Regions from separate parts of the Paenibacillus sp. 1A_MP2 genome, predicted to be linked through region 1. Evidence: riboswitches for the same ligand, from Rfam matches in the RefSeq annotation. Region 1 holds a riboswitch; the other holds the start of a gene.

Region 1 (5,660 bases):
ACGCTCTTACTGTCTGCTCTCGGTGTAATATTCGGGGTCATTATTGGTTTGATCATCTGTCTGTTCCGTCTGCATGACGTCGCAATTCTGCGCTGGCTCGGAACAGCTTATGTTGAGGTTATTCGTGGTACACCAATGCTGGTTCAATTGATGATTATCTACTATGGACTTGCGTTGACACTTGGTATTAATTTTACGCCGCTTCAGGCGGGTATTATTACCCTTTCCATTAATAGTGGTGCCTATCTTGCCGAGATTTTCCGTGCAGGTATACAGGGTGTGGATCGCGGCCAGCTGGAAGCAGCCCGTTCCCTGGGGATGGGAAGAGGCGCCGCAATGCGCTACATCATCCTTCCACAAGCGTTCAAAGCGGTGTTGCCGGCGATCGGTAATGAGTTCGTGACAATTATCAAGGAATCCTCCATTATCTCGGTTATCGGTATGGTGGACATTATGTACCAGGCAAGTGTGGTCAAAAACATTACGTACCAAGGAATGAACCCATTCCTGATTGCAGCAGCCATTTACTTTGTGCTGACGTTCATTTTGTCCAAGCTGATGGGTCGACTGGAAAGGAAGTTGAGTGCAAGTGATAGACGTTAGACAATTACACAAATCATATGGAAGCAACGATGTGCTTAAGGGCATCAACGTAACAATAGGCAAAGGTGAGGTTGTCGTGGTCATCGGTCCGTCCGGATCTGGGAAAAGTACCTTCTTACGTTGTCTGAATCTACTGGAGCAGCCTACTTCTGGGGAGATTGATTTTGAGGGAGTATCGATCACGGGTCCCAAACATAACATTAATGCGACTCGTGAAAAAATGGGGATGGTATTCCAGCATTTCAATCTGTTTCCACATAAAACGGTGCAGCAGAACATTACGATTGCTCCCATTAAAGTGAAAAAACAGTCTGCACAAGAAGCGGAACAAATCTGTGAAGATTTGCTCAAAACGGTTGGCTTGTCCGACAAAAAAGATGCCTATCCAAACCAGCTGTCCGGTGGACAGAAACAACGGATAGCTATTGCAAGGGCACTTGCGATGCAGCCGCATGTTATGCTGTTTGATGAACCTACCTCTGCACTGGACCCTGAAATGGTCGGTGAAGTGTTGGATGTCATGAAACGCCTTGCAGTAGGCGGCATGACCATGGTCATCGTGACTCATGAAATGGGCTTTGCCCGTGAAGTAGGTGACCGCATTCTGTTTATGGATGGCGGGGTTATTGTAGAAGAAGGAACGCCGGATGAAGTGTTTGGTCAACCCAAACATGCACGTACACGTGACTTCCTCGCTAAAGTGCTTTAATACAACCAAATCCTAAAGGATGATGGTCAAGGTGGAAACAAAAATTCGTTCTGCGGATGAGAGTTCATCCGATTCATGCATCCCTGTCGACGCCCAGTCGGCAGGGATGTTTTGTTATGTGAGGATACGAACAGATTTACATAAAAAGTAACGTTTCTGTCATCAATGATTTAAGTCCAAATAGACAATTTATTGAAAAAAGTCGCTTGAATTCAGCATAAAAGTTGAAGTGAATTAGCCAGATGGTAACATTTACTACGACTCTTGGTTACAAAATTGTGATATATTTGTTCCTGCCGAAACTTCCGGAGGTGGGAGTGTGGGGGATGTAACGATGCAGAGTGTGCTTGGGGAAGAATCATTTGCACACGGCTTGGGGTGAATTAGGGCTACATAAATTATTCATGTAATTGAACCTATAGGGTGGTTTCCTCCATCCGAATCCGACAACTAACTTCGCAGGCATAATGAGGGAGGAAGACCATGATTAACAAGAAACGTATAGCCAAAACAGCAACAGCTTTGCTGACAGCAGCAATGCTCATTCAAGCCGTTCCGGCTCATGCTGATTCAGTTCATGTGGCCAAAGAGGGGGATACCTTCTACACCTTATCCAAACAATATGGAGTTGGACTTAACGCACTTATTAAAGCTAACAATGACATTTCAGCCTACAACATTTATGGGGGATTGAAAATTACGATCCCTGGTAACACAACGAACACAGCTTCTGCTGCAGCAGCAAAAACAGAGGCCAAAACGGTGACTGCCGCAAGTCTTGACGTAAATTCGGATAGCAAGGTGGTACAGGCCTGGGGGAAAACGTTTGATTACAGCAAAACTGTCGACGTAAAAGCAACAGCATACTCCGCGGATGCTTCCGAAAATGGAGGATGGGGTGCAGTAGATTACTTCGGTAATCCGCTCGAACTTGGCACGATCGCAGTAGACCCTAGTATCATTCCACTGGGTACAAAAGTACTGGTAACGGGTCATACACATCCAGGACTACCTAAACAGGCATTTGTTGCTACAGCCCGTGATGTGGGTGGTGCCATCAAAGGCCATAAAATTGATATCTTTATTCCTGGCAGCAAGCAATCCGTGAACACATTTGGTATTCAGGATGTTGAACTTTACATTTTGAAATAAAATCAAAAGAGTAGCTGCACATGAACATGTGAGACTACAACTGAACCTACATCAAACCGTAAAGGGTGTCCTTCAATCACAATATTGTGATTGAAGGACACCCTTTTGCATATCCGATTTCTGTAGCAACCCAAGCTGCTGGCGCTGCTGCTGAACGCGCTGCGCAGCGAATCTTGATCCTACTTGCCCTTGGGCAGTTCCAACAGTTCATCCAAAGTTACGAGCTCATACCCGCGGTTTCGCAGCTCCTCGATGACTTCAGGCAACGCCTCAATAGTACCATTTAATATCGATCCGACCCCGCCTCCTGCATGCTGCAGAACAATGGAACCAGGTTTGACGGCAGACAGGATGTTTTGTTTGACTTCCTCTTTGGAGAGACCCTTCCAGTCCAGGGAATCGACGTTCCAGTTCACAATGCTGTAATGTTGTTTGGCCGCCCATTGCAGCTGCTGCTCGTTAATGTCGCCATAGGGTGGACGAATCATTTTGGGTGTGTAACCTACCAGATTGCGAATAATATCCCCGGTATGTAAGATTTGTTTGCGAAATGCATTCATGGATAGCTTACTGAACTGGGGGTGATTGTAGCTGTGATTGCCAACAATATGCCCTTCCTTCACCATGCGTTTCACCAAATCCGGATGTTTCTCAGCGCGATGTCCCACGATGAAGAAGGTAGCCCGTACCTTGTATTTTTTTAAAATATCCAGCACTTGAGGGGTGAACCGCGGATCAGGTACATCATCAAAAGTCAGTGCGACCTTTTTTGTTGAAGGGCCGTTGGTTTTGAACGTATCCGCATATTTCTGTCTGAGCTGTCCCAGTGTCAGCTGTTCCTCTTCGGAAGAATCAGACTTCGAAGCAGGTTCGGTTTGCGGGCTTGTAGATGCCCATATCTGAGCAGGGGCGTAACTTCCTCCCAGAAGAATGAACATGATGGATATCATTATGAGGCGTATGCGCATGTTAGTGCCTCCTTTTCCCAAATTGCGTTCTCTTTGGTATGCCCGGGGGGATCCGTATTTATGCATGATGTGAGATGTTTCATTGTTGATTCATTAAATTGTAGCCATAATTCCACCATATATATTACATATAGAAAAGGACAGGTGGAGCAGGATGAATACATACGATTTAAATTCCGTTCGTTTACAGGTGATTGAGGCAGGGGAAGACAAAGTGTTTATGGTAACTGGAGGAAGATCACATATTGGGGCGGTAGCAACATTTTATCCGGACCGGGAACGGGTGAACGGGGCTACGGTGCATATCCCTGGGCATAAAGAACAAGAGCTGTGCGAGAGACTTGCACGTAGAGCTTCTCTGCATTTAAAGGTAACCGTGACTGTGATTATGGGCATTCACTTTGATGCTATTACGCGAATGCAGATTGATGAGATTGTGCAGACTGCAGAGAAGCTGCTGGATGAAGAGCTGTTGAGCCAAACCGGTCCACTGATCCAATAGCTCCAGGTAGGCTAAGTAGCTAAAATCGTTTTTTAAGATTTTTTTTGTTAAAATTGAAACGAGTAGAACATTGCCACGTATGTATGATTATATACAAGGATGAACTATCGACTAGGAGGAATACCATAATGTCCATTTTCAAACGATTGCGCGATTTAACGATGTCTAACATTAATTCCATTATTGACAAGGCAGAAGATCCAATCAAGATGACAGATCAATATATCCGGGATATGCAGGAAGATCTGGAAGATGCGGAGAAAGCTGTTGCCGCACAGATTGCTATTGAGAAGAAATTTAAGCAACTGTTCGAAGAACAGGAAGCTCTCGTGAAGAAACGTGAAGAGCAAGCACATACAGCTGCGCGTGCACAGAATATGGATCTGGCCCGTCGGGCACTGGAAGAGAAAAAAGTCGCTGAAGAGAAGATGGCTGAATACAAAACAAGCTATGATCAAAATAAAGCGTCTGCCGATAACCTTCGTGGCAAGCTGGACGAAATGCGCAAACAATTGACGCAAATGAAAAATAAACGCGAAACATTGGTTGCGCGCTACAATGCAGCAAAAGCTCAAACCGAAATCAACAAGGCACTGAACGGATTTGGTTCAGATACTGCTAGTGCCGGCATGAAGCGTATGGAAGAAAAAATGATGCAGATGGAAGCTCAGGCTGAAGCCAGCAATGAAATGTCGTCCAAAGGAAAATCGCTGGATGATGAGTTTGAGAAGCTGGGCAAGGATCAGGCTGTTGAGGATGAACTGGCAGCGTTGATGAAGCAATACGAAAATAAGAACTAAACCTTGTATGTAAGCAGGGCACCAGCGGAGGAGAGACCAGCGTTTCTCCTTCGCTTTTAATTGCGGTTCATGTTGATATGTGGGGGCTATGGTAATGGATTTGAACATTTTGGCAATGCTGGTCTGGACGTTATCGGGTTCGGTTTTGCTGTTTGTCTTGATGTATGTGGATTCGTTGTTCACGAAGTATAAGGATTTTGCCGAAGTAAAGGCGGGCAATATGGCTGTTACGACACGTATGGTAATGAAGCTGTTTGCTCAGGGTTATGTACTTGCTACCTCCATTTCGACAGCGGGTCACCTTGGAGAAGCGTTGTTGGTATCCGTAGTTTCATTTATTATTTTGCTTATTCTGGAGAGTGTGGTTCACTATATGATTCGGAGATGGGCGAACCTGGATCTGGATACGGGAATACAGCAGGGCAAGACAGGTTATGGCTTGTTCTCGGGTGCACTTCATATCGTGGGCGCATTAATTATTGCAGCTTGTTTATAAGATAAAGAACAGGAGTAATGGGCATGAGTGTGTGGAAACGGATTAAAGGAATACTAGCCAAACCTGAACCGCCCCAGGCAGAGAAAACAATGCTTCAGCTGGCACCTGGTGATATCTGTGAGGTTTCGCTGGTTACTTATGAAGTTGTTGGGCGGGTACATCATCGAGCACGGAATGCGGCAGTCCTCACGTTGCAGGATGGTACGTCTATCCGACATTTGCATATAGAAGAACGGGAAATGACCCGATATGCCCTCTATACACCAATTGATGGTCGTCTTGATGCACCGGATGAGGTGCCTACGTTACTGGATCTGGATGGACGTGCGTATCATCTGGAGGAAGAATACGGAGGAATGGTAACCACTACTGGCAGGACACCCTATGGTCAGGCTGGCGAACAATTAGTATGGCAATATCAGTCTGATGA
Region 2 (5,660 bases), 3.1 Mb from region 1:
CCGAAGAGAAATTCGGGATTGCTTGGACCGATGATTTCGATCCGTATCCGGAAACAGCTAAGTACTCTTATCAAGCGAGAGGATACCAAGACCGCCCAACTGCATACCCAGGTTGCCCATCGAGAAGAACAAATGGCGGTACTATTTGGTCAGGATACAACACATACAATCCAGGAGCTGGAGTGGGTTGGGCTATTAACCTAATTGGTAGTTGGTGGAGCCAAGACTGTGGCTACTACACAGTTGACGGACACAAAGGTTCTGGCCAAGTAAAAGCGGGTAAGGCACATAGTAATAACAGCGCCCCTGACTCAAGCTCTGCCGTTGGGAAATACTTCCATAGGACTTATTTGGCAAATGGAGAGCTTGGTTTCTCGGGTGTGCCAACAATCACAATAAGTCCTTCATCAAATTATGATCCGTCTGATGAAGTTGGTGCTCGTTGGAACTGGACAAACAAAAACTACTAATCGGGTAGATTAGTGTAGTTTAAGAAAAAAAATAAGAAAATAAACGCTTATAGCCCTTATTGCTTCCGAGGAAGCTAAGGGCTATAAGCGTTTTCAAGCTGTTTCTCTTCTTCCATTGTGTTAAGATAGTGCTCATTCAGTTACAGGAATTTCCTCTTCCTCTCCTCCCCAAACTATCTTCACACTTTTAACATCTTTCCAATCATCCACACTGCTCCTTGTAGGTAGTTGAATCACTTCATTTGGAGAAATTGTAGTACTAACTGTGTTTTTAGTTGCACTGTTGTTTGGATGTAGAATATTAACTTCTACCTCTTCATCAACAGGATCTTCTCCAATATATTGTATGGAAGGAATTTCTTCGTACTTATCTTCATTTGGTACAAGATCAATTGTAACTACCCAATTATCTGACTTTGCAACTAAACGCTTTTCGCTAACTGATTTGCTCGTGCAGCCGTACAAAAACAAAAGTAAAGCAAGCAGAACAAATATAATTTTCCGGTTAGAGATAAATACAACTCCTTTTAATTTTTGACCATATTATAGCATAAAAGTAATCAAAAGGATTGGTTCGTATTTCCTATTTAGCCGTTGTTTATGATGTCCAGGTGTTCAGTATGCAAAAGAAAAAGACCTCCTCAAGAATATTACTTTACTGTAACATAGAGTACAGCAGCAATTGTGCTTAAGTTGCATAATAGATCGTGAACTCGGTCCACTAGTGGTCACAATTCTTTTAACCCCTGACTCAGTTTTAGTATTAAATCTTACCATAGCATCATCCCACCAGTATTTCGGTGGCTGATCCTTGGGCTGGGTTAAATCAAATGCTATGCACTCTCCATCCAGGATCGCTGATTTTACGGGAAGCTTTATATCTAACAATTCCGGAAACCTTGATGTAATTTCCGTAACCGTGCCTTGAAAATGCACGAACTTTACCATTCTCATAGTGGATCAGTATTCTAAAGCCATCCCATTTCAAACTATTATACTTCCATCTTTTTATTTGATTAGGCTGCAACGGATACAGCAGCATAGGTTTGATTGGTTGATTTAACATATATGCTACACCTCTCCATAATGAACATATCATAATCGGCATTCCAGAGGTATATGGGTTCACTGGTATAACTGAGAATTATGTACATATTCTTTTTGTACACTTTTATGTAGATACGTGAAACAAAAGTTCCGGTAATTTCGTTTATATTATAGTGGGATGGGTAAAAACATTATAAGAGCACGGACGAAGCAATGCAAAATAGCCCTGAAAAAAGTAAAGTTAGGTTAGATAGCTTATCCCAAAATACTTTTGATGAAACGAAGCACAAAAAAACCGCCGGATACATTCCTGCGGAGAATGTACCAGACGGTTCTATTATGCTTCGTTACAGTAGTGTTATTGTTACAGCATGACGTTGCTCCGCTTGTCCCTAGTCGATGGCCAATGTCTCATATGCGTCCGTGCTCATAATGCGTTTAGCGCCAACATAGCGGTTAGCCCAATAGCTTTCACTTAATGCGCTGATTGTAACTCCTTTGGAAGAAGAGGAGTGTGCAAACTTTCCATCTCCTACAAAGATTCCTACGTGCGAGACCCCTTTGCCCGTTGTATTGAAGAATACCAGATCACCTGGTCTCATTTCCATACGGGATACTGAATCGCCCATGTCGAATTGTGAACTTGATTGGCGCGCCAGATCAATGCCCAGCTTGTCGAATACATAACTTGTAAACCCAGAGCAGTCAAAGCCGTTAAGCGTTGTTCCTCCGCTTTTGTATGTAGTTCCCATTGCTGAATCAATGACTTGGTCCATTTTTGAATCTGCGAATGCGCTGCCTGCTCCAAGCGATAATGCGAATGTGAGGCTAAGTACAGCTGCGGTTAATTTCTTCTTAAACAAAAGATATACCCCTTCCAATGCCTGCGAGGTTAGCTTAAGGATTCGGTTGAAGGTCCCCTATGATCCCTCTGTTGCAAGATCAATTCACCCATAACTGGTTCCCCCGCTTCCCAGGTGCTAGGAATTTGGCTATGCTAGTTGTGCACCTGCGAAATCAAGAAATGACGATTAAATTTTAAGTAGTTACAAATATGAAGGTAAAGATTACAAAGTTGTTACTAAAAACTCACTGCGATTATTGTAACAGAGGTATATCACTTTGGCAACGTTTAGCAACAAAATTAGCAAAAAAAACCTCGACCTTTGACGGGGAAAGGTCGAGGTTTGCTTGTTTAACGGCATTTGATGAACTTAACTTTACATAGAGATAGTAACAATTTTGATCGTTCAATTTATTCCTTGACCGAGTTGGACTGCCATAACCGGAAATGGGCGCATATTTTCCACAGACTCAGCAAGCACCGGGCAAGTGGGTACGTTTGTTGTAGTATAAGGCCGGTTAAGCCTGTTACTAACCATGAAGCTGAGGTAAAGGCAACAAAGACCAGCAGATGAAGACCGCCCAGCAGGGTCGCAATACCGATCAGAGTGATGATTTGGCGCAGAGCAATCCATAAGGCCTGGAACGTACCACGGGCTCCGCCTTCCCCGTCAGGAGCCGAGACCCCAAACTGCATGTAGAGAAGGGCATGATGTATTACCCACCCGTATACAATCCAACCAGCAACATAGGGAATACCCGGCAAGAGCAGTTGGAGGGAATGAAAGCCATCCATAAAGATGGAATAGAGCTTCGGTGCAAGCCAATAAGCCGGCAGCAGCAGCAATACGGTTCGAATCGTGTGAAGTAACAGCATCGGTTTCCACAAATTTTTGATGCCGCGAATGAATGGAACGCGCTCTTCCGAATGATTAAAATGCTGGAGTGAGTAGAGCAGCCCTGCCTGAATGAGTGGGCTAATTAGCATCCGCAGCAGCAGCATAGCCCCTAGAATCCATAAATAGCGATGGACCTCCGGGTTTGTTGACAGACCAAGCTGGCTCTCCATTTTGAATAGAATCGTACTTAGCTCCCCGGCATCAGGTTCAGGATAACGCAGGAGAAGCGGGACTACAGCTGACTGTACCATCCGATAAAGAAAGTATCCCCATATTAATTGATAGAGAAATAAGAGTGCCGCAATGAACATATGCTGACGGACGAGAAACCAGCCTTCACGTATTTTCGCTTTCACTGTATCCACCTCACCATGACAGACTTCCGAATATAGCTTCTATAAGTTTGGTTGCGCTCATACTCCAGCGGGATTTGGTTGGCTCATCCAGTCCGGCTTTCAGAAAATTGTTCATATGATGGTTCTCCAGCACGATCGTGTATAGCGGATCAGTCATCGCCCAGGAAACCGGGGAAGTGTAGGTCAATTTGTAGGTAATGCGCTCCTTGCTACCATCCCATTCTTTCGTCATGGTTTTCCCATCCTCGAACATAATTCGAACAGGCACCTTCGTATATTCACTGCCTTTTTTCTGCACTGTAACCGACGACTCGTACAAGGTTTGACCGTCTTTCAGGACGGGAGTGACCTTAATCTTCTCCACTGCAAAGTCAGCCATGCCGTCTCCGTACACGTATTGTTCAAAATAATCCGACCAGGACGTGCGGGTCACTTGTTCCACGACCTTTTGAAAATCAGAAGAAGTAGGGTGTTTGAAGCGGTATTTCTTCACATAGGTCGAGAGAATGCGCTCCATCGTTTTAGCACCAACCTGCTGCTCGATCCCGAGTAATACAAGCTTGCCTCTTGTGTATACGTTGGCTGCATAATGATTCTGGGAATCAAACTTCCAGGAGTCTTGTGTCAGTGGAGCTGGGGAAGTAATGAGACCTGATTGTACGGGCAGATTCGGGATAAGTCCGTATTCCTGTTCCATCAGTTTGTCTTCCGCATAGGAGGTGAATCCTTCGTCCAGCCAAGCCTCTTCAAATTCATTACTGGCGACCATGCCGTAAAAATACTGATGTCCAATCTCGTGCACAACCGTGCGTTCCAGATCGTAACCAGGAGCGGAATCATCCGCACCGAAGGCAGTGACCAAAGTAGGGTATTCCATTCCCCCTGCACCATTCCCCGATTTGGGCGGGACAACGATGGACAGTGTAGAATACGGATAAGGGCCAAACCATTTGCTATAATTGGATAGTGCTGCTTTGGCTGCATAGAAATAACGTTCCTTCAGATCCTCATGAGCAGGGTCGAGGTACAGCTTGATTCGAACGCCAGGCACATTAGGAGCAGAGAAGGGCTCTTCCGCATAAACAAAATCAGGTGAGGCTGACCAGGCAAAATCATGTACATCATCGGCATAGAACTGATAGATTTTTTCGCCGTTCTTCACCACAGCTTGCTGGGTTGGGAATCCTGTAGCAGCCACCTTGTATGTTTCCGGTACCCGAATACGTACACTATAGATACCGAAATCTGCATAAAACTCTGAATTGCCATGATACTGATGCAAATTCCAGCCTTCGGACGTTCGACCACGTGTGCCTACTGGCTCATATACGCTAAGTTTAGGAAACCATTGGCCTGCCATAACAAAGTTATCTGCTGTTCCCATGCGGGCAAAAATTTTCGGCAGCTTGACCTCGAATCGGGTGTGAAGCGTGATGCTTTCACCGGCTTTAACAGGTTTGGGCAGCCGTACCTTAATTAGGGTAGTATCTTTCATATTTCCGTCATCCGGCTGCACATATTGCATCCGATGCAGGAGGGAAAGCCCGTCCTCTGTTTTCATTTCTGTAATATGCATGGAACCATAACCGTCCGTGGGCATAACATCGCCGCGAAGCTTTCCCGGATTCTTTCATAAAGGTGGTGTCGGCAGAAGAGAAGGCGTTGGGATACATGTGAAAATAAAGCTCACTGACGGTTTTCTTGCCTGGATGTGTCCAGGTTATCGTCTGAGTCCCTTGTAATACATTTCCGTCTACCAGCTTCACATCCATGTGATATTCCACTACGCGGTTGCTGAACACTTCAGCGGTAGGTGTCTGTATACTTTCCGGAGATGTTTGGGTTTTGACGGGTGCCGTAGGCTTGCCCGATTCCGGGGCGAGCGCAGGCAAGTCAGAATGAATGGAGCGTGTGGTACCCAGACCAAGCCATATCCCCCGGCAATTACACACAGGGCTATAATTGCGGTGAGCCAGCTCTTGGCGCGTCGTGGAATCATCGTTAAATACCTCCCGTTGACAAGCATCTACAGCATGTATATGTTT

The links. A riboswitch is a leader RNA that binds a small molecule or an ion and turns the genes downstream of it on or off. The one in region 1 is predicted to bind cyclic di-AMP.
Region 2: linked by a shared signal. The riboswitch ahead of ACTWJ7_RS01565 (C40 family peptidase) and the one ahead of ACTWJ7_RS16415 (3D domain-containing protein) in region 1 are both predicted to bind cyclic di-AMP.

Annotation. Positions count from the first base shown of each region.
Region 1 covers NZ_JBQQCS010000001.1:3,354,567-3,360,226, forward strand. The annotation lists gene ACTWJ7_RS16405 (ABC transporter substrate-binding protein/permease) at 1-603, shown strand, start outside; gene ACTWJ7_RS16410 (amino acid ABC transporter ATP-binding protein) at 590-1,312, shown strand; cyclic di-AMP (ydaO/yuaA leader) riboswitch at 1,597-1,793, shown strand; gene ACTWJ7_RS16415 (3D domain-containing protein) at 1,796-2,464, shown strand; gene ACTWJ7_RS16420 (polysaccharide deacetylase family protein) at 2,644-3,432, opposite strand; gene ACTWJ7_RS16425 (prenylated flavin chaperone LpdD) at 3,587-3,934, shown strand; gene ACTWJ7_RS16430 (PspA/IM30 family protein) at 4,063-4,734, shown strand; gene ACTWJ7_RS16435 (DUF350 domain-containing protein) at 4,829-5,230, shown strand; gene ACTWJ7_RS16440 (DUF4178 domain-containing protein) at 5,254-5,660, shown strand, end outside.
Region 2 covers NZ_JBQQCS010000001.1:269,873-275,532, reverse strand. The annotation lists gene ACTWJ7_RS01580 (hypothetical protein) at 1-470, shown strand, start outside; gene ACTWJ7_RS01575 (hypothetical protein) at 603-941, opposite strand; gene ACTWJ7_RS01570 (ATP-dependent DNA ligase) at 1,297-1,536, opposite strand; gene ACTWJ7_RS01565 (C40 family peptidase) at 1,910-2,380, opposite strand; cyclic di-AMP (ydaO/yuaA leader) riboswitch at 2,384-2,521, opposite strand; gene ACTWJ7_RS01560 (hypothetical protein) at 2,773-3,615, opposite strand; partial or broken gene ACTWJ7_RS01555 (M1 family metallopeptidase) at 3,626-5,614, opposite strand.